One region of the Rhizobium sp. 0TCS1.26 genome, then DNA from elsewhere that is predicted to be linked to it. Evidence: predicted binding sites of a transcription regulator. Region 1 holds the regulator's gene; the other holds the start of a gene.

Region 1 (9,212 bases):
GCGACCAGCAGCACGGCTGCGGCAACGCGCCAGAAGGTGAGCTTGCGGCGTAGCTGCCGGCGATCCGCGATTGCAGACTGGTCCATTATGCTTCCTCGTCTCTATTGCATGCGACCCGCCCCTCAGGGATGAGCCTCGGTCGGAGTACACGATTTTGTGTCATCCGTTATTGTTTCTTGATGAATAAAAGCCATATTGGGTTCCGATGGAAGAGGCACGTCCTCATTGTCCCGCCTGACACGCCGAAACGACACGACAGGTTTATGCTGCAGAAAATGATTGGCACATTGCAGGCCGGCCCGGCCGCAGGAGAGCGCGTCGATGCCTACAAGGCAGCGCTGGCGCATTCCCGCCGCGTGCGACGGCTGAGGTTCATGCTGCCGGTCGCGGCGCTGGTGATTTCCGCCGCCTTCATCGTCGTTTCCTTCGTGCGCACCTACCTTCCTGAAAATCTGACGGTCCAGAGCGCGCGGATCGAGAACGGCAAGATCGTCATGGAAAGCCCGGCGATCGCCGGCCGTAACGAGAAGGGCATCAGCTACTCGCTGAATGCGACGCGGGCGCTGCAGGATATTGCCGATCCCAACATGATCACGCTCGAGAACGTCAAGGCGGCGATGCCGCTGAATGCCGACGTTATGGCGCGGGTGACGGCCGAAGGCGGTATCTTTGACCGCTCGGCCGACAAGCTGAACATGACGGCGCCGTTCCAGGTCAACCTCAGCAACGGCATCACCGCGAATTTCAAGTCGGCGCATCTCGACGTGCCGAAAAGCATCATGGAAAGCTCCGATCCGGTCGAGATCAAAACAACCGACGCGTCTATTGTTGCGCAGTCGATGAAGATATCGGATAACGGTCAAACCATTACCTTTGTCGGGCAGGTCCAAGTCAACGTGGCCGGCTCAGCTATTCACCAAGAAGGCAACCAGAGCCCGTCCCGATGACCCTTCGCCGCACCCTCGCCACACACAGTGTTTCATGTCTCGTCGCGGCCCTGGCCATCGCCGGGACCATCTCCTCAGCCGGAGCCCAGACCACCAGCAAGACGATGGGAGGGATGAAGCTGTCGAACGACAAGCCCATCCAGATCCAGAGCGACCAGCTGGAGATCAAGGACGAGGAAAAGAAGGCCTTCTTCACCGGCAATGTCGAGGTTGTGCAGGGCACGACGACGATGAAGTCGCTGAAGATGACCGTCCTCTACAAGGGCGAAGGCGCCACGGTTTCCGCCGGGCAGACCGACATCGACAAGATCTTCATCGACGGCAAGGTGCTGCTCACATCCGGCACCCAGCAGGCGACCGCCGACAACGGCGTCTTCGACATGGCGTCGCAGACCTTCGTGCTGACCGGCAAGCAGGTGGTGCTGTCGGATGGACCGAACGTCTTCAAGGGCTGCAAGCTGACCGTGCTGATGACCACCGGCGAGGCAAAGCTCGACAGTTGCGGCGGTCGCGTCGAGATCATGCTCGATCCCAAATCGCGTCCACAGCAGTAAGCCCAGCACTCAGCAAAGTCACAAAATTTGATGTCCCTGTTCTCACGGCGCACCAAGACGGACGCACCAGAAGGCTTCGACCCGCGCGACAAGGCGCGGTACGAAGGCACGCTGATCGCGCACAGCCTCTCGAAGACCTATGACACGCGCCGCGTCGTCAACGGGGTGTCGCTGATCGTGCGGCGGGGCGAAGCCGTCGGCCTTCTCGGTCCCAACGGCGCCGGCAAGACCACCTGCTTCTACATGATCACCGGCCTTGTCGGTGTCGACGAAGGCATGATCGCCATCAACGGCAACGACGTGACACGCATGCCGATGTATCGGCGCGCCCGCATCGGTGTCGGTTACCTGCCGCAGGAAGCCTCGATCTTCCGCGGCCTGACGGTCGAAGACAACATTCGTGCCGTTCTTGAAGTGCACGAGCGCAGCCGCGACAAGCGCGAGCGCAAGCTCGACGAACTGCTCGAGGAATTCAACATCAGCCGGCTGCGCAAGGCACCCGCCGTCGCGCTGTCGGGCGGCGAACGTCGCCGCCTCGAAATCGCCCGCGCTCTGGCGACGGATCCGGCCTTCATGCTGCTCGACGAACCGTTTGCCGGTGTCGACCCGATTTCGGTCTCGGACATCCAGAATCTCGTGCGTCACCTGACGGCCCGCGGAATCGGTGTGCTGATTACCGACCACAACGTGCGCGAGACGCTTGGCCTGATCGATCGCGCCTACATCATCCATGCCGGCGAAGTCCTGACGCACGGCCGAGCCGACGACATCGTCAACAATGCCGACGTTCGTCGCCTCTATCTGGGCGACAAGTTCCATCTGTAACGCCCCGGCCGGCAAGAAAACGCCGGCTGCCGCTCTGCAGAGCTTGACCAAACCTCTTAAACACGCAATTTTTGGGCCAAGTGCTCTTCGTAACCCATTTCCTGCGCGGAACCGGGTGCAATTGGAGGTTTAGGGAGTTTAGCGTCAGCCATGGCATTGTCCGCCAGCCTTTTCCTGCGCCAGACCCAATCACTTGTGATGACGCCGCAGCTGATGCAGTCGATTCAACTGCTTCAGATGACGCATTTCGAACTCAACCAGTTCATCGCCCAGGAAGTCGAGAAGAATCCGCTGCTGGATTTTGCGCCAGCTGATGGCGAAACGGGCAGCGACGTGCCCGATCCTGCGGAGATCCATCCGCACCAGCACCGCGACGACGGCCCGGGCAGCGGCGAGACGCAGGCTGACTGGTTCGACAGCCCGTCCGGCACGCCAGAGCCTCTGGGCGAAAGCCTCGACGCCGATTTCGAGAACGTTTTCCCCGACGATGCACCGCAACGCCGGCCCGACGCACCCGAGCTGATCAGCCAGTGGAAGTCGATGCCCGGCGGCGACGGCGGCGAAAGCTTCGATCTCGACGACTTTGTCGCCGGCGACGTGACGCTGTTCGATCATCTCGCGCAGCAGATCCCGTTTCTCCTTCCGACCGCGAGGGAGCGGTTGATCGCCCGGCACCTGACGGACCAACTCGACGACAACGGCTACCTGCATGGCGAGATCGCCGAGGTGGCCGAACAGCTCGGTGCTGCGGACGCGGAGGTCGAGGATGCGCTCGCCGCCCTGCAGACGCTCGATCCGCCGGGCGTCTTTGCAAGGACGCTCAGTGAATGCCTAGCCATCCAGCTGCGCCAGAAGGACCGCTTCGATCCGGCCATGCAGGCACTCGTCGCCCATCTGGAGCTACTGGCCAAGCGTGATTTCGCGGCCCTGCGCAAGATCTGCGGCGTCGACGACGAGGACCTGGTCGACATGCTGGCGGAGATCCGGGCGCTCAACCCGCGCCCCGGCAGTGGCTTCCAGTCCGGCGTCTCGGAATCGATCCTGCCGGATATCGTCGTACGCGCTGCCAATGACGGCGGCTGGGCGATCGAACTCAATCCGGACACGCTGCCGAAAGTGTTGGTCAACCAGACCTATTTCCAGACGGTGTCGAAACGATCGGTGAAGTCTGCCCGTCCGGACGAGGACCAGAACTTCCTCTCCGAATGCCTGCAGAACGCAAACTGGCTGACCCGCAGCCTGGACCAGCGGGCGAAGACGATCATGAAGGTGGCAACCGAGATCGTCCGCCAGCAGGACGCGTTCCTGGTGAATGGTGTCGATCATCTGCGGCCGCTGAACCTGAAGACGGTCGCCGATGCGATCAAGATGCACGAATCGACCGTCAGCCGCGTCACATCCAACAAATACATGCTGACGCCGCGCGGCCTTTTCGAGCTCAAGTATTTCTTCACCGTCTCGATCAACTCGGCGGAGGGTGGCGACGGACATTCTGCGGAGGCGGTGCGTCACCGGATCCGCGCGCTGATCGAGAAAGAGACGCCGGAGGCCGTGCTGTCGGACGACGATATCGTCGTCAGCCTGAAGACCGGCGGCGTCGAACTTGCCCGCCGCACGGTCGCCAAGTATCGGGAAGCGATGAACATTCCGTCCTCCGTGCAGCGGCGGCGGGAAAAGCGGGCAAGGGCCGGCATCGCCGCCTGCTGAGCTTGCGGATTGCCGTCGCGGGGGACTGCCGTGTCTTCATTTTCCCCACGTTCCTCTAGCCTTGTGCCAGGCGCTCCGGTGCACCTCTCGGGCCCGCCCCGAGCGCTGCCGTTGACTTTCCCCTCGCCCCCCGCTAGAAGCGCGCCGCACCGGCACAATGGTAGGAACGCGCACGCAACAACGTCCGATAATTGGGCAATCGGCATACATTTAAGCTTTGCCTCACGAGGAACGCTTGGATGAGTGGACGGCTTGACGTAGACTGCACTTGCAAGTCACGACAAGAAGGAAGGAATTCCATGAGTGTGCGCGTATCCGGAAAGCATATGGAAATCGGCGAGACGTTCAGACAACGGATCGAGACCCATATTGGGGAGGCGGTGACGAAATACTTCGACGGGGGCTATGCGGGGCAGGTTATCGTCCACAAGTCCGGCTCCCGTTTCGCAACGGACTGTAACCTGCATCTCGACACCGGCGTTGTTCTGCATGCTGCAGGCGAGGCCAACGATCCGCAGGTGAGCTTCGATGCCGCCGCCGAACGCATAGAGAAGCGATTGCGGCGCTACAAGCGCAAGCTTCGCGACCACCATGCGGGCACAACCCCGAACGGCTTTGCCGAGATCGCCTATACGGTGATGGACAGCGTGCCGGAAGGACCGGATGAGGTGCCGGAGGATTTCGCGCCGACGATCGTGGCGGAAAGTTCGCGGCCGTTGAAGACTATGACTGTCGCAAGTGCCGTCATGGCGCTCGACATGACCGACGAGCCGGTCCTGTTCTTCAGGAACCCGGCGAAGCAGTTGAACATCGTGTACCGCCGCAACGACGGCAATATTGGCTGGATCGACGCCGCCAGTATCAAAGGCTAAAAGTCTGACGGGAGTGCGGCTGCGCACTCCCATACTCCCGACCCCGGGGGTAGAAGGGATGATAAGAATGGCGTTGGCAGATCTCCTGCAACAGGATGCAATTATTCCCGCCCTCAAGGTGAATTCAAAGAAGCAGTTATTGCAGGAACTCGCAGCCAAAGCCGCCAAGCTGACTGGCGTGCCGGAGCGGGAAATCTTCGACGTCATTTTGCAGCGCGAGCGATTGGGCTCGACCGGCGTCGGACACGGCATTGCCATTCCGCACGGCAAGCTCGGCAGCATCGACTCGATCAAGGGCCTCTTCGCCCGGCTGGAAACGCCGGTCGATTTCGAAGCGCTGGACGACGAACCCGTCGATCTGGTCTTCCTGCTGCTGGCTCCGGAAGGGGCTGGCGCCGACCATCTGAAGGCATTGTCGCGGATCGCCCGCGTGCTGCGCGACCAGGACCTGGTGGCAAAGCTCAGGGCCACCGATTCCGCATCGGCAATCTACGCCTTCCTGAACGAGGAGCAGGCGTCGAACGCCGCCTGATCCGACGTATCCGCATAAGAGAAAGGCCCGCCATCCTTCCGGATTGGCGGGCCTTCCTGTTTCCGGTGTCGGTTCGTCCGCGACTCAGGCCTTGTCGGCCGTATCGCCGGCGTTGTCAGATGCAGCCGCATCCGCCTTGGGGCCACCCTTCGCCACACCGACCATTGCCGGGCGCAGAACACGCTCGCCGATGACGTAACCGGCCTGGACGACCTGCACGACGGTGTTGTTCGGTACAGCCGGGTTGGGGATCTCGAACATCGCCTGATGGAAGTTCGGATCGAATTTCTGACCTTCCGGATCCATCTTCTTGACGCCGTGGCGCTCGAGCGCCGACAGCATGGCGCGCTCGGTCATGTCGACGCCTTCGATCAGCGCCTTGAGGCCGGCGTCTTCGCTGGCCTTGGCTTCGGCTGGAATGGCATCCAGTGCCCGGCGCAGGTTGTCGGAGACGGCCAGCATGTCGCGGGCGAATGCGGTCACCGCATACGACTTGGCATCCTTGACGTCGCGGTCCGTGCGGCGGCGAAGGTTGTCCATTTCTGCGGCCAGGCGCAGGAAGCGATCGCGCAGCTGCTCGTTTTCAGCCCGAACCGCTTCAAGCGGATCGGGTGCCGGTGCCTCTGCCTGCGCGGCGTTCTCTTCCAGGGCGGAAGCGACGGCCTCCGCGATGTTCTCGTTCTCAGACGCGTCAGGTCCGTTTCTCTTCGACTCGTCGGTCATGACGTACTCCGGTCAGTGTTGTCGGATTTTGTGCCCGATATCGAGGTTCGGCGCTGAAAAATCAAGGCTTGTCGAGCGATCTCGCGGCATGGCTAGAGAGGATTGCGCGTCATCCGGCTGAGAAGCTGGGCCGTGTAATCAACCATCGGCACGATGCGCGAGTAATTGAGACGGGTCGGACCGATGACGCCGACCGCACCGATGATGCGTTCTTCCTCGTCACGATAGGGTGCGACGATGAGCGACGAGCCGGACAGCGAGAACAGCTTGTTCTCCGAGCCAATGAAGATCCGCACGCCCGGCCCGGTTTCGGCGAGATCGAGGATCTCGATCAGGCTGTCCTTCTTCTCCAGGTCGTCGAACAGCAGCCGCAGCCGGTCGATGTCCTCCGTGCCGGCGAGCCCTTCCAGCAGATTGGCGCGACCTCGAACGATCAGCCTCGCCGGCTTGCCCTCGTCGCTGTCTCCCGCCCAGACGGCAAGCCCGCGCTGCACCAGATCCTGCGACAGCGCGTCGAGTTCCGTCTGCACCTGCTCCTTGAGGCTGGTCAGCTGGGTTCTGAGCTCCGGCAGGGTCTGACCGGCAAGATGCGCGTTGAGGAAGTTCGCCGCCTCGACGAGCTGCGACGAGGTGACGCCTGCGGGCAGGTCGATGATGCGGTTCTCGACCTGATTGTGTTCGCCAACGAGGATGGCAAGCGCCTTGGTCGGCTCCAGCCGGATGAACTCGACATGCTTGAGGATGGGATCGTTCTTGGTGGTGATGACGATGCCTGCCCCGCGGGAGACCCCCGACAGCATCCGTGTCGCTTCCAGCATCAGGCTTTCCATCGGCCGGTCGCGATCGACGGAACGGATCTGCCGCTCGATGCTGGCGCGCTCGTCCGCCGACAGATCACCGACCTGCATGAAGGCATCGACGAAGAAGCGCAGGCCCGTCTGGGTCGGCATGCGGCCGGCGCTGACATGCGGTGCATAGATGAGACCGAGCTCTTCCAGATCGCTCATGACATTGCGGACGGAGGCCGGCGACAGCGACATCGGCAGGAGACGCGACAGATTGCGCGAGCCGAGCGGCTCGCCGGTATCCAGATAGCTCTCGACGATGCGCCTGAAGATCTCGCGCGAGCGATCGTCGAGCACGGACGCGGCTTGGCTTCCCGATGACTGCAGATCCATTCGACGCATGTTACCCGATCATTCCTGTTCTGCCTGAATATAATGACGCAGACCCCGATGGCAAAACGGATTCGCCGCCCGACCGGCTGCGGCACGCCCTTCGGCCGGGTTTTCCTTTGCAAAAGCGCCGCCCGCGCCTTAAGACGCCCTCACGTAACGTCAGGAGATGAGCATGCGACCGTCAGGCAGAAAAACCGATCAGATGCGCAAGGTGAGTTTCGAGCGCAATGTGTCGAAGCATGCGGAAGGCTCCTGCCTCGTCAAGTTCGGCGATACGCACGTGCTGTGCACGGCAAGCCTTGAAGAAAAGACGCCGCCGTGGCTGCGCAATTCCGGCAAGGGTTGGGTAACGGCCGAGTACGGCATGCTGCCGCGCGCCACGGGCGACCGGATGAAGCGCGAGGCAGCTGCCGGCAAGCAGGGCGGCCGCACGCAGGAAATCCAGCGTCTCATCGGCCGCTCGCTGCGCGCCGTCGTCGACCTGGAAGCGCTCGGCGAAAAGCAGATCACCGTCGACTGCGACGTCATCCAGGCGGATGGCGGAACCCGCACGGCCGCCATCACCGGCGGCTGGATCGCACTGCACGACTGCCTGAAGTGGATGGAAGCGCGCAGCATGATCAAGCTCGATCGCGTGCTGAAGGATCACGTCGCGGCAATCTCCTGCGGCATCTTCGCCAGCCAGCCGGTGATCGACCTCGACTACCTTGAGGACTCTGCTGCCGAGACGGACGCCAACTTCGTCATCACCGGAAGCGGTGGCATCGTCGAAGTGCAGGGTACGGCCGAAGGCAAGCCGTTCAGCCGCGAAGAACTCTCGCACCTGCTGGATCTGGCGACCGCCGGCACGGCGCAGCTGGTCGAAATGCAGAAGCAGGCGATCGGCGGCTGAGGTCGGGAGGCAGGGGTTCGCCGCTGCCATCGCCCCCGGATGCAGGTGATGCAGCGCCATGGCAGGAGCAGGCAGCATGACCATCGACGGCATTCTCGAGACAGCCCTTTACGCCGAGGATCTCGATGCAGCGGAACACTTCTACGGCGGCATCCTCGGCCTTCAGAAGCTGATGCGTGCCGGCGACCGCCACGTCTTCTACCGGTGCGGGCCGGGCATCCTGCTGATCTTCAATCCGCACGAGACGGTGAAGCCGCCGCCCGACGATGCGCTGCCGGTGCCGCCGCATGGCGCGATCGGCCCGGGGCATGCCTGCTTCCGGATGGACGGCAAGGCGATTGACTTGACCGTCGAAAAGCTGAACAAGGCCGGCATCCCCATCGAAAGCGATTTCCGCTGGCCGAATGGCGCCCGCTCGATCTATTTCCGCGATCCGGCCGGCAACAGCCTGGAATGCGCGGAACCGAAACTCTGGAACCTGTAGGTCCGACATGCGCAAGCTCGAAACCCGCACCATCGTCGTTGCCAGCCACAATGCCGGCAAGATCCGCGAGATTGCCGATCTTATCGGCCCCTTCGGCTTTTCCGCCAAGTCTGCAGCGGAACTAAGCTTCGCCGAGCCGGACGAAACAGGGACAACGTTCGAGGAAAACGCGGCGATCAAGGCGCTGGCTTCGGCCAAGGCATCGGGCCTGCCGGCGCTGTCTGACGACAGTGGCATCGTCATCGACGCGCTGGATGGCGCGCCCGGCGTCTACACGGCCAACTGGGCCGAGCGCGAGGATGGCACCCGCGACTTTCCCTGGGCAATGCAGAAGGTCGAGACGGCGCTGCAGGACAAGGGCGCGACGACGCCGGAGGCTCGCACCGCGCGTTTCGTCAGTGTTCTCTGCCTTGCCTGGCCAGACGGCCATACGGAAATGTTCCGCGGCGAAGTGGAAGGCGTCATTGCGCCGGAACCGCGTGGCACCCAGGGCTTTGG
Region 2 (9,212 bases), 330 kb from region 1:
CATCAGGCGGAAGACCGCCGTCGCGCGAAGGCGGGCTGATGTCTGGCTTCGTTGCTTTTCCCCTTCCCAAGCCTCCCCACAAGGGGGAGGGGGCAGGCTCGCGCACGCCGCTGATGTCTGTCTTCGATAAGCTCGCTTTCAGCGACCTTCTCGTTCGGCCATACCCCCCTCTGCCCTGCCGGGCATCTCCCCCTCAAGGGGGGAGATCGACCTGGGGCGGACGCCGCGAACTCCCTCTGATCTCCCCCCTTGAGGGGGAGATGTCACGAAGTGACAGAGGGGGGTGCCTTAAAGCCGGACGGGTGTCGAACGCTTGCTCCACGTCTTTTCCCCCCTTGTGGTGCGATCCGAAAGACGGGTCGAGGGGCGTAGCTCGGCCCCAAAGGGCGGCAGCTCAGAAGGGGAATTTCTTGGAAGGCATGCTGTCATGCCGCTGACCGACATGCCCGATTTCGCCCCGGCGATCCTTGCGGAATTTGCCGCGCGCAAAACGACGCGCGTCGACACGCCGGTGATCCAGCCGGCAGCACCTTTCCTCGACATGGCCGGCGAGGACCTGCGCCGCCGGATCTTTTTGACCGAGAACGAGCGCGGCGAGAGCCTTTGCCTGCGGCCCGAATTCACTATTCCCGTCTGCCTGCGCCACATCGAGACGGCCACCGGCACGCCGAAACGCTATGCCTATCTCGGTGAGGTGTTTCGCCAGCGGCGCGAGGGCGCCAACGAGTTCTATCAGGCGGGTCTTGAGGATCTCGGCGATACCGACGCAGCCGGCGCCGATGCGCGGGTCGTTGCCGATGCGCTCGCCTGCCTGCAGACGGTGCTGCCGGAAAAGGCCTTCGCCGTCACCATCGGCGATCAGGCGGTGTTCGAGGCGGTCGTCGCAGCCCTTGGTCTGCCGGCCGGCTGGCAGCGTCGCCTCGTGCGCGCCTTCGGCCAGACGGATCTGCTGGAGGCGATGATCGCAAGGCTTGCCAAGCCGCAGCCGGTGGCGGGCCTGTCGCCGCACGTCGAACACCTGCTGGAGGCCGGAGACGAGGCCGCCGTCGTCGCGCATCTGACGGCGGAGATGGAGCGCACCGGCACTCTGACAAATGCCAGCCGCACGCCACACGAGATCGTCCGCCGGCTGACCGAGAAGCGGTTGCTGGCCGGGGCCTCGCTCGACGCCGCCAAGCTCGATGCGCTGAAGGAATTCCTGTCGATCAACGTCTCGCTGCGCTATGCACCGGGCGTGCTGGCCGATTTCGCCCGCTCCGCCGGACTGCCTCTCGATGCGGCGATCGCCGGTTTCGATGCGCGCGTCGCGGCCTTGGCGCAAGCCGGCGCGTCGCTTGCCGACATCACCTGGCGCGCCGCCTTCGGCCGGCCCCTCGATTATTACACCGGCCTCGTCTTCGAGGTGACGGTGCGCGGCGAACACCACGTGCTGGCCGGCGGCGGGCGCTACGACCGCATGCTGACGCTGCTCGGCGCCAGGGACCACATTCCGGCGGTCGGTTTCTCGCTGTGGCTGGACCGCATCGAACAGGCCCGGGAGGCAAGCCGATGACCATCACCATCGGGCTCCCTTCCAAGGGCCGCATGAAGGACGACGCCTCGGCCATTTTCGAGCGCGCCGGCATGAAGATCTTAGCCGTCGGCAATGATCGCTCCTATCGCGGCCGTGTCGAGGGTTTTGACGACGTCGAGATTGCCTTCCTGTCGGCCTCGGAAATTTCCCGCGAGATCGGCAACGGCACGGTGGATTTCGGCGTCACCGGCGAGGACCTGATCCGCGAGGGGCTGGCGGAAGCCGACAAGCGGGTCGAAATCGCTGCTCGTCTCGGGTTCGGCCACGCCGACGTGGTGGTCGCCGTGCCCGAGGTCTGGCTCGACGTGGAGACGATGGCCGATCTCGGCGATGTGGCAGCCGAGTTTCGCGCCCGTCACGGCCGGCGGCTCGCCATCGCCACGAAATACTGGCGGCTGACGCAGCAGCATTTTTCCGGAAGCCACGGCATCCAGCTCTACCGCATCGTCGAAAGCCTGGGCGCCACCGAGGGTGCACCGGCGGCTGGCCAGGCGGACATCATCGTCGACATCACGTCCACGGGCTCGACGCTGAAGGCCAACCATCTGAAGGTGCTGTCCGACGGCGTGATCCTGCGCTCCGAGGCCTGCCTGGTGCGGGCGAGAAAGCCGGCGCATGAGGGCGATCCGACGGTCCAGAGGATCGTCCAAGCGGTGCGCGGAGCGGTCTAGCCCTCCGGCCTATCGAAGTTTGCGGAAAAGCCCCCAGAGGGGGCGCGCTTGATGTGACCTCCGCTACTCCCGACAAAAAAACCGCCGGATCGCTCCGGCGGGTTTGTTTTTTTGCCTTTGGGGCAGGGAGATCAGGCAGCCAGCGGAGCCGTCGTGCCGCGGCGGGCATCGATCGAATAGGCACCGGCGCCGACCGTGGCGATCAGGATGTAGGCGCCGGCGAGCGTGAAGTTCTTCATCATCATGATGCCGTTGAGCGCGTTGATCCAGCCGAGTGCCGGTTCCGGCCAGCCGGGAACGGCGATGGTGCCCGAATGGAAGGCGAGACCAGTGAATACGCAGAACACGGCGAGCGCCCAGCCGGCGATTTTCGTCTGGAAGCCGACGAGGATGGCGAGACCGGCCACCAGTTCGAACAGGCCTGCAAGATAGGCAAGGCCCGTCGCGGCCGGCAGGCCGGCGCCGGTGATCATGCTGGCGGTGCCGGCCGGATCAGCCAGCTTGCCGAAGCCCGAGGTGATGAAGATGACGGAGAGGAGGATGCGCGCGAGAAGGATCAGCGCATTGTTGGTGGTCGACATTGGTGTTCTCCAGGACGTGAGGGCCGGTCGGCCGTGAAATTTCCTGGACAGACTATGCGTCAACTCAGCGCAGGGCGAAAGATGAACAGTAGAAGACGCTACGTTCATCATTGTCGAACGATGACCGGCGCCATCCGCGATATTCGGCGCTGACGCAACCTAATCGGGGGCATCCCCGTTGCTGCGGCAGCCTGAACGGAATTCAGCGCAAAGCCGGAGGAAGACACGTCATGAAGAGACTGATTATGGGTGCTCTCGCACTCGCCCTGCTGGGTGCCGCCCCGGCTATGGCGCAGACCTACCATTCCAATAACCGCGACGCCCGCCAGGAGCACCGCATCTACCGGGGTGCCGCACAGGGTCATCTGACGCCGCAGGAGATGCGCAGGCTTGAGCGTCAGCAGCATCGTATCGATCGCCATCAGGCACGTTCGACCCGCGACGGTTACGTCTCGCCGCGCGAGCGCCGGCGGATCGAGCGGATGCAGGACCGCGCCTCGCGCAATATCTACCGCAAGACGCACAACGGTCGCGGCATTTACTGAACATCCCCGTCAGGGCGAGCATTGAAGGGTCGGGCAACCGGCCCTTTTTTCGTGCGTGCCGGTGATCCTTGAGACGCAGAAAGGGCGCCGGTTGCCCGACGCCCTTCCGTAGTCTGAACCGGTTGGCTCAGATGTGAGACCCGAAGGTCTTACATCATGTCCATTCCGCCCATTCCGCCCATGCCGCCCGGCATGCCGCCAGCCGATTCCTTCTTAGGAAGTTCGGCGATCATGGCTTCCGTCGTGATCAGCAGCGAAGCAACCGAAGCTGCGTTCTGCAGAGCCGTACGAACGACCTTGACCGGGTCGACGATGCCCATGGCGATCATGTCGCCGTATTCCGACGTCTGAGCGTTGTAGCCGAAGTTGTCGCTGTTGCCGTCGAGGATCTTGCCGACGACGATCGAAGCTTCGTCACCAGCGTTGGTGGCGATCTGGCGAACCAGCGACTGCAGCGCCTTGCGGACGATGTTGATGCCGGCTTCCTGGTCGTCGTTCGCGCCCTTGGACGTGATCTTCGTGGAAGCGCGCAGCAGAGCCGTGCCGCCGCCCGGAACGATGCCTTCCTGAACAGCAGCGCGCGTCGCGTTCAGAGCGTCGTCGATGCGGTCCTTGCGTTCCTTGACTTCGATTTCCGTGGAACCGCCGACGCGGATGACGGCAACGCCGCCAGCCAGCTTGGCAAGACGTTCCTGCAGCTTTTCGCGGTCGTAGTCCGAAGAGGTTTCTTCGATCTGCGCCTTGATCTGTGCAACGCGGCCTTCGATGTCGGTCTTCTGGCCGGCACCGTCGACGATCGTCGTGTTTTCCTTGGAGATCGAGACCTTCTTGGAACGGCCGAGCATGTCGAGCGTGACGTTTTCAAGCTTGATGCCGAGGTCTTCGGAGATGACAGTGCCGCCCGTCAGGATGGCGATGTCTTCCAGCATGGCCTTGCGGCGGTCGCCGAAGCCAGGAGCCTTGACGGCAGCAATCTTCAGGCCGCCGCGCAGCTTGTTGACGACGAGCGTTGCAAGAGCTTCGCCTTCGACGTCTTCAGCGATGATGAGGAGCGGCTTGCCGGTCTGAACGACAGCTTCCAGAACCGGGAGCATCGCCTGCAGGTTCGACAGCTTCTTCTCGTGAAGGAGAATGTAAGCGTCGTCGAGATCGGCGATCATCTTTTCCGGGTTGGTCACGAAGTAGGGCGACAGGTAGCCGCGGTCGAACTGCATGCCTTCGACGACTTCGAGTTCGGTTTCGGCGGTCTTGGCTTCTTCGACGGTGATGACGCCTTCGTTGCCGACCTTCTGCATGGCTTCAGCAATGTCACGGCCGACCTGGGTGTCGCCGTTTGCCGAGATCGTGCCGACCTGAGCGACTTCTTCCGACGTCGAGATCTTCTTGGCGTTGGCCTGGAGATCCTTGACGACTTCTGCGACGGCGAGATCGATGCCGCGCTTCAGGTCCATCGGGTTCATGCCGGCGGCTACGGCCTTGTTGCCTTCGCGAACGATGGCCTGGGCAAGAACTGTAGCGGTCGTGGTGCCGTCGCCGGCGATGTCGTTGGTCTTCGAAGCAACTTCGCGGACCATCTGGGCGCCCATGTTTTCGAACTTGTCTTCAAGTTCGATTTCCTTGGCGACCGATACGCCGTCCTTGGTGATGCGCGGAGCGCCGAAGGACTTGTCGATGATGACGTTACGACCCTTGGGGCCGAGCGTAACCTTCACTGCGTCAGCGAGGATGTCGACGCCGTGAAGCATCTTTTCGCGCGCGGTGCGGCCAAACTTGATTTCTTTAGCTGCCATGTTGGTAACTCCTGGAAGGGGTGTCAGCGATATTTCTGTGGAAGCAATCGGCTACAAGATCAGCCGATGATGCCCATGATGTCGGCTTCCTTCATGATCAGAAGGTCTTCGCCGTCGAGCTTCACTTCCGTGCCGGACCACTTGCCGAACAGAATGCGGTCGCCAACCTTGACGTCCAGAGCAACGATGTTGCCCTTCTCGTCACGCGCGCCGGTGCCGACGGCGACGATTTCGCCTTCCTGCGGCTTTTCCTTGGCGGTGTCCGGGATGATGATGCCACCCTTGGTCTTCGCTTCGGACTCAACGCGACGAACGACGACGCGGTCGTGAAGCGGGCGGAAATTGGTGCTTGCCATTGTCTAATCCCTCGATCAAATGACCTTGACGAGTTTCAAGAGGCTCGTCCCTCAATCGTTAGCACTCACTGTGCAGGAGTGCTAACGACCCCGAGATAAGACCGCGCCTAGAGCGAGTCAAGAACGGAGCCCGAATTTTTTGGGGTGCGTGAGACGCCCTGCGAGGCCTGGTGTTGAAACTTGACTTGCACGCGCAGTTGGCCCTAATGAAGGCATGGAGTTTGCGAATGCTCCACGAGGCACCATGCCGCAGTTTCGCGTCCCTCTTGTGACCAAAGGACGTGTCATGGCCTCTTTCAATTCGATATCCCCCGACAAGACCGCCAGGATCCTCGGATCCCCCCGATCGCCCGCAATCCTTGACGTGCGCTTTGCGGCAGATGTCGCGGCATTCCCCTTCGTCGTTCCGGGCTCCGTCATCCGTGATTATGCCACGGTCGGCGAGTGGGCGCCCTCCTATCGCGATGCGCAGTCGGTCATCGTCGTGTGCAAGCGCGGCAAGAAGCTCAGCGAAGGCGTGGCCGCGCACCTGCGGTGCCTTGGCATCGAGGCAGAGGTGCTGGAGGGCGGCACGGAAGCCTGGCAGCAGGCCGGCCTGCCGCTCGTGCCGATGGCGGCCATCCCGGATGCGAGACCCGGCGGTTCGACGCTCTGGGTCACCCGCAGCCGACCCAAGATCGATCGCATTGCCTGCCCGTGGCTGATCCGCCGCTTCATCGATCCGGACGCAACATTCCTGTTCGTATCGCCCTCTGAGATAAACGCCGTCGCGGAGCACTTCGGGGCGACGCCGTTCGACGTGGAGGGTGCATTCTGGAGCCATCGCGGCGAGTTCTGCACCTTCGATACGATGCTCGAAGAGTTCCGGCTGACCACCGAGCCCCTGCTGAAGATGGCGACCATCGTGCGGGCAGCCGATACCGATCGGCTCGATCAGGTCCCGCAAGCCGCCGGGCTGCTGGCGATCTCGCTTGGTCTGTCCAGACTGTATTCGAAGGATCTGGAGCAGCTCGATGCGGGCATGGTCATATACGATAGCCTGTATCGCTGGGCGCGCGACGCGACCGAGGAACGACATGATTGGGTTGCGCATGCGCCGAAGAGAGCGACACAATGACTAAGCTATGTGAAGACTTGTCTGAGAGCCCGCCGTCTCTCCGCGAACTGACGCTGGCATTCGCCCGCATCGGTGTCTTAAGCTTTGGCGGGCCGGCAGCCCAGATCGCCATGATGCACAGGGTCTGCGTCGACGAGCGCCGCTGGCTGTCGGAGGATCGGTTTCTCCACGCCCTCAACTACTGCATGCTGCTGCCGGGACCGGAAGCCCAGCAGCTGGCGACCTATATCGGCTGGCTGGCGCACGGGGTGCGTGGCGGCATCATTGCCGGGCTGCTGTTCGTGCTGCCGGGGCTTGCGGTGATGATCGGGCTCAGCACCGCCTATGCCGTGTTCCAGGATGCCGGATGGCTGGCCGGCCTGTTCTTCGGCCTCAAGGCGGCGGTTCTGACGATCGTCGTGGAGGCAGTCATCCGGCTCGGCCGGCGGACGCTGAAATCGGCCTTTCTCGTCTGGCTGGCGGCGCTGGCATTCCTTGCCCTGTTCGTGTTCGCCGTGCCGTTCCCGCTGGTGGTGCTGGCGGCGGGCCTTGCCGGCTATCTGCGCGGCAGGACGGCCGGATTGGCTCCGGCGATCACCCCCGTCGATCCGGTGGCGCGTCCGCCGCTGGCGAGATCGATCCTGTCTCTGCTGTTCTGGATCGCCGTGTGGCAGTCGCCGCTCGTCCTCCTCTGGAGCATCGATGGCGCCGAAGGGCTGGCGGCGATGTTCTCCTTCTTCTCACGCATGGCGCTGGTCACGTTCGGCGGCGCCTATGCCGTGCTCGCCTATGTGGCGCAGGTGGCGGTGGAAAATTACGGCTGGCTGCAGCCCGGAGAGATGCTCGACGGACTGGCGCTCGCCGAAACCACGCCCGGGCCGCTGGTGCTGGTGCTGTCCTATGTCGGCTATCTCGTCGGCTTCCGCACCGTACCCGGTCTCGATCCCGTCGTCGCCGGCATCATCGGTGCCGTGCTGACCGCCTGGGCAACCTTCGTTCCGAGCTTCATCTGGATCTTTGCCGGCGCCCCTTATATCGAGCGACTGCGCGGCCATGCAAAAGTCGCCGCCGCGCTGTCGGCGATCACCGCGGCCGTCGTCGGCGTCATCCTCAACCTCGCCCTGTGGTTCGGCCTGCATGTGCTGTTTGCCGACGTGCGCCGCATCCCGCTGTTTGCCGGATGGCCGCGTGAGGCAGCACCCGGCATCTGGTGGCCGGAAGTGTCCTCGCTCGATCCGGCGGCTCTTGCGCTGTTTGCGGTCTCGGCGGTGCTACTGTTGTGGCTGCGGGTGGGCATGGTGAAGGTCCTGGGGCTCTGCGCGCTGATCGGCCTCGGCTGGCGGATCGCCGGCTTCTGAAGCGCTGAAATCCCGCTTCTCCGCTTGAATCTCCTTGCCAATGCGCAACAGCTTTGCCATGTCAGCGCCAGTTTCAATGCAGCAGCAACGGGTGACCATGGCAGACCGCATCAACAACCTCAGCGCCATCACCGCTGGTTACGAGCTCGTGCTTTCGGACGTCTGGGGCGTGCTGCACAACGGGATCGATGCGTTTCCGGCCGCCTGCGAAGCGCTGGCCGAGGCCCGCAAGGCAGGCGTCGCCGTGGTGCTGATCACCAATTCGCCGCGTCCCTCGCCGGGTGTCATCGACCAGCTGCGGGCGCTCGGCGTGCCGGATGCCGCCTATGACCGGATCGTCACTTCCGGCGACGTGACGCGCAAGCTGATCGCCGAAGGCCCGAAGAACATCTTCCTGCTCGGCCCGCAGCGCGACACGCCGCTGTTCGAGGGTCTCGACGTTGTGCTGACCGACGCCGACAAGGCCGATTGCGTGGTCTGCACCGGCTTCTTCGACGACGAGACGGAGGTGCCGGAAGACTACCACGACATGCTGACCGCATTCGTTACCCGAGACGTGCCGCTGATCTGCGCCAATCCCGACCTGGTGGTCGAGCGCGGCCATCGCATCATCCCCTGCGCCGGTGCCGTCGCTGCCTATTACGAACAGCTCGGCGGCAAGACCCGCATTGCCGGCAAGCCGCACCGGCCGATCTATGAGGCGGCCCTGTCTGCTGCCCGCGAAGTACGCGGTGAGATCGATCTCGCCAAGGTCATCGCCATCGGCGACGGCATGCCGACCGACGTCAAGGGCGCATTGAGCTACGGCCTCGACCTTCTCTACATCTCCGGCGGCATTCACGCTGCCGAATACACGCTGCATGGCGAAACCGACGAGGCGATCCTCAACGCCTATCTGAAGCGGGAAGGGGCGACACCGAAGTGGTGGATGCCGCGCCTGGCCTGACGGACAAGAAGCCATGACGGTCTTTCACCGCAACGAGAAGAAAGAGCCGCTGCCCGCCGAGCTGCAGGGCGGCGTCGTCGCCATCGGAAATTTCGACGGCGTGCATCGCGGCCATCGCAGCGTGCTCGACCGGGCGCTGGAGCTCGCGAGCCAGCGCGGCGTGCCGGCCTCGGTGCTGACCTTCGAGCCGCACCCGCGCAGCGTCTTCAAGCCCGACCAGCCGGTCTTCCGCCTGACGCCGGCGCCGATCCGGGCGCGGCTGTTGGAGGCGATGGGCTTTCGCTCGGTGATCGACT

The links. Region 1 encodes HrcA, which represses chaperone genes, less so after heat shock. Its sites were predicted from a motif close to GTTAGCACTCNCNNNNNGNGAGTGCTAAC; they were not measured.
Region 2: a site for HrcA is predicted at 5,574-5,602, ahead of groES (co-chaperone GroES). Genes of this name have one in related genera too.

Annotation. Positions count from the first base shown of each region.
Region 1 is NZ_JBCIYV010000002.1:1,041,628-1,050,839, forward strand. It holds gene sppA (signal peptide peptidase SppA) at 1-86, opposite strand, end outside; gene lptC (LPS export ABC transporter periplasmic protein LptC) at 264-947, shown strand; gene AAIH46_RS12265 (LptA/OstA family protein) at 944-1,501, shown strand; gene lptB (LPS export ABC transporter ATP-binding protein) at 1,532-2,326, shown strand; gene rpoN (RNA polymerase factor sigma-54) at 2,477-4,033, shown strand; gene hpf (ribosome hibernation-promoting factor, HPF/YfiA family) at 4,333-4,905, shown strand; gene ptsN (PTS IIA-like nitrogen regulatory protein PtsN) at 4,973-5,437, shown strand; gene grpE (nucleotide exchange factor GrpE) at 5,522-6,160, opposite strand; gene hrcA (heat-inducible transcriptional repressor HrcA) at 6,253-7,338, opposite strand; gene rph (ribonuclease PH) at 7,511-8,230, shown strand; gene AAIH46_RS12305 (VOC family protein) at 8,307-8,714, shown strand; gene rdgB (RdgB/HAM1 family non-canonical purine NTP pyrophosphatase) at 8,722-9,212, shown strand, end outside.
Region 2 is NZ_JBCIYV010000002.1:711,573-720,784, reverse strand. It holds gene hisS (histidine--tRNA ligase) at 1-39, shown strand, start outside; gene AAIH46_RS10680 (ATP phosphoribosyltransferase regulatory subunit) at 428-1,552, shown strand; gene hisG (ATP phosphoribosyltransferase) at 1,549-2,244, shown strand; gene AAIH46_RS10670 (DoxX family protein) at 2,376-2,825, opposite strand; gene AAIH46_RS10665 (hypothetical protein) at 3,056-3,370, shown strand; gene groL (chaperonin GroEL) at 3,520-5,160, opposite strand; gene groES (co-chaperone GroES) at 5,220-5,516, opposite strand; gene AAIH46_RS10650 (chromate resistance protein ChrB domain-containing protein) at 5,803-6,633, shown strand; gene chrA (chromate efflux transporter) at 6,630-7,970, shown strand; gene AAIH46_RS10640 (TIGR01459 family HAD-type hydrolase) at 8,068-8,916, shown strand; gene AAIH46_RS10635 (bifunctional riboflavin kinase/FAD synthetase) at 8,930-9,212, shown strand, end outside.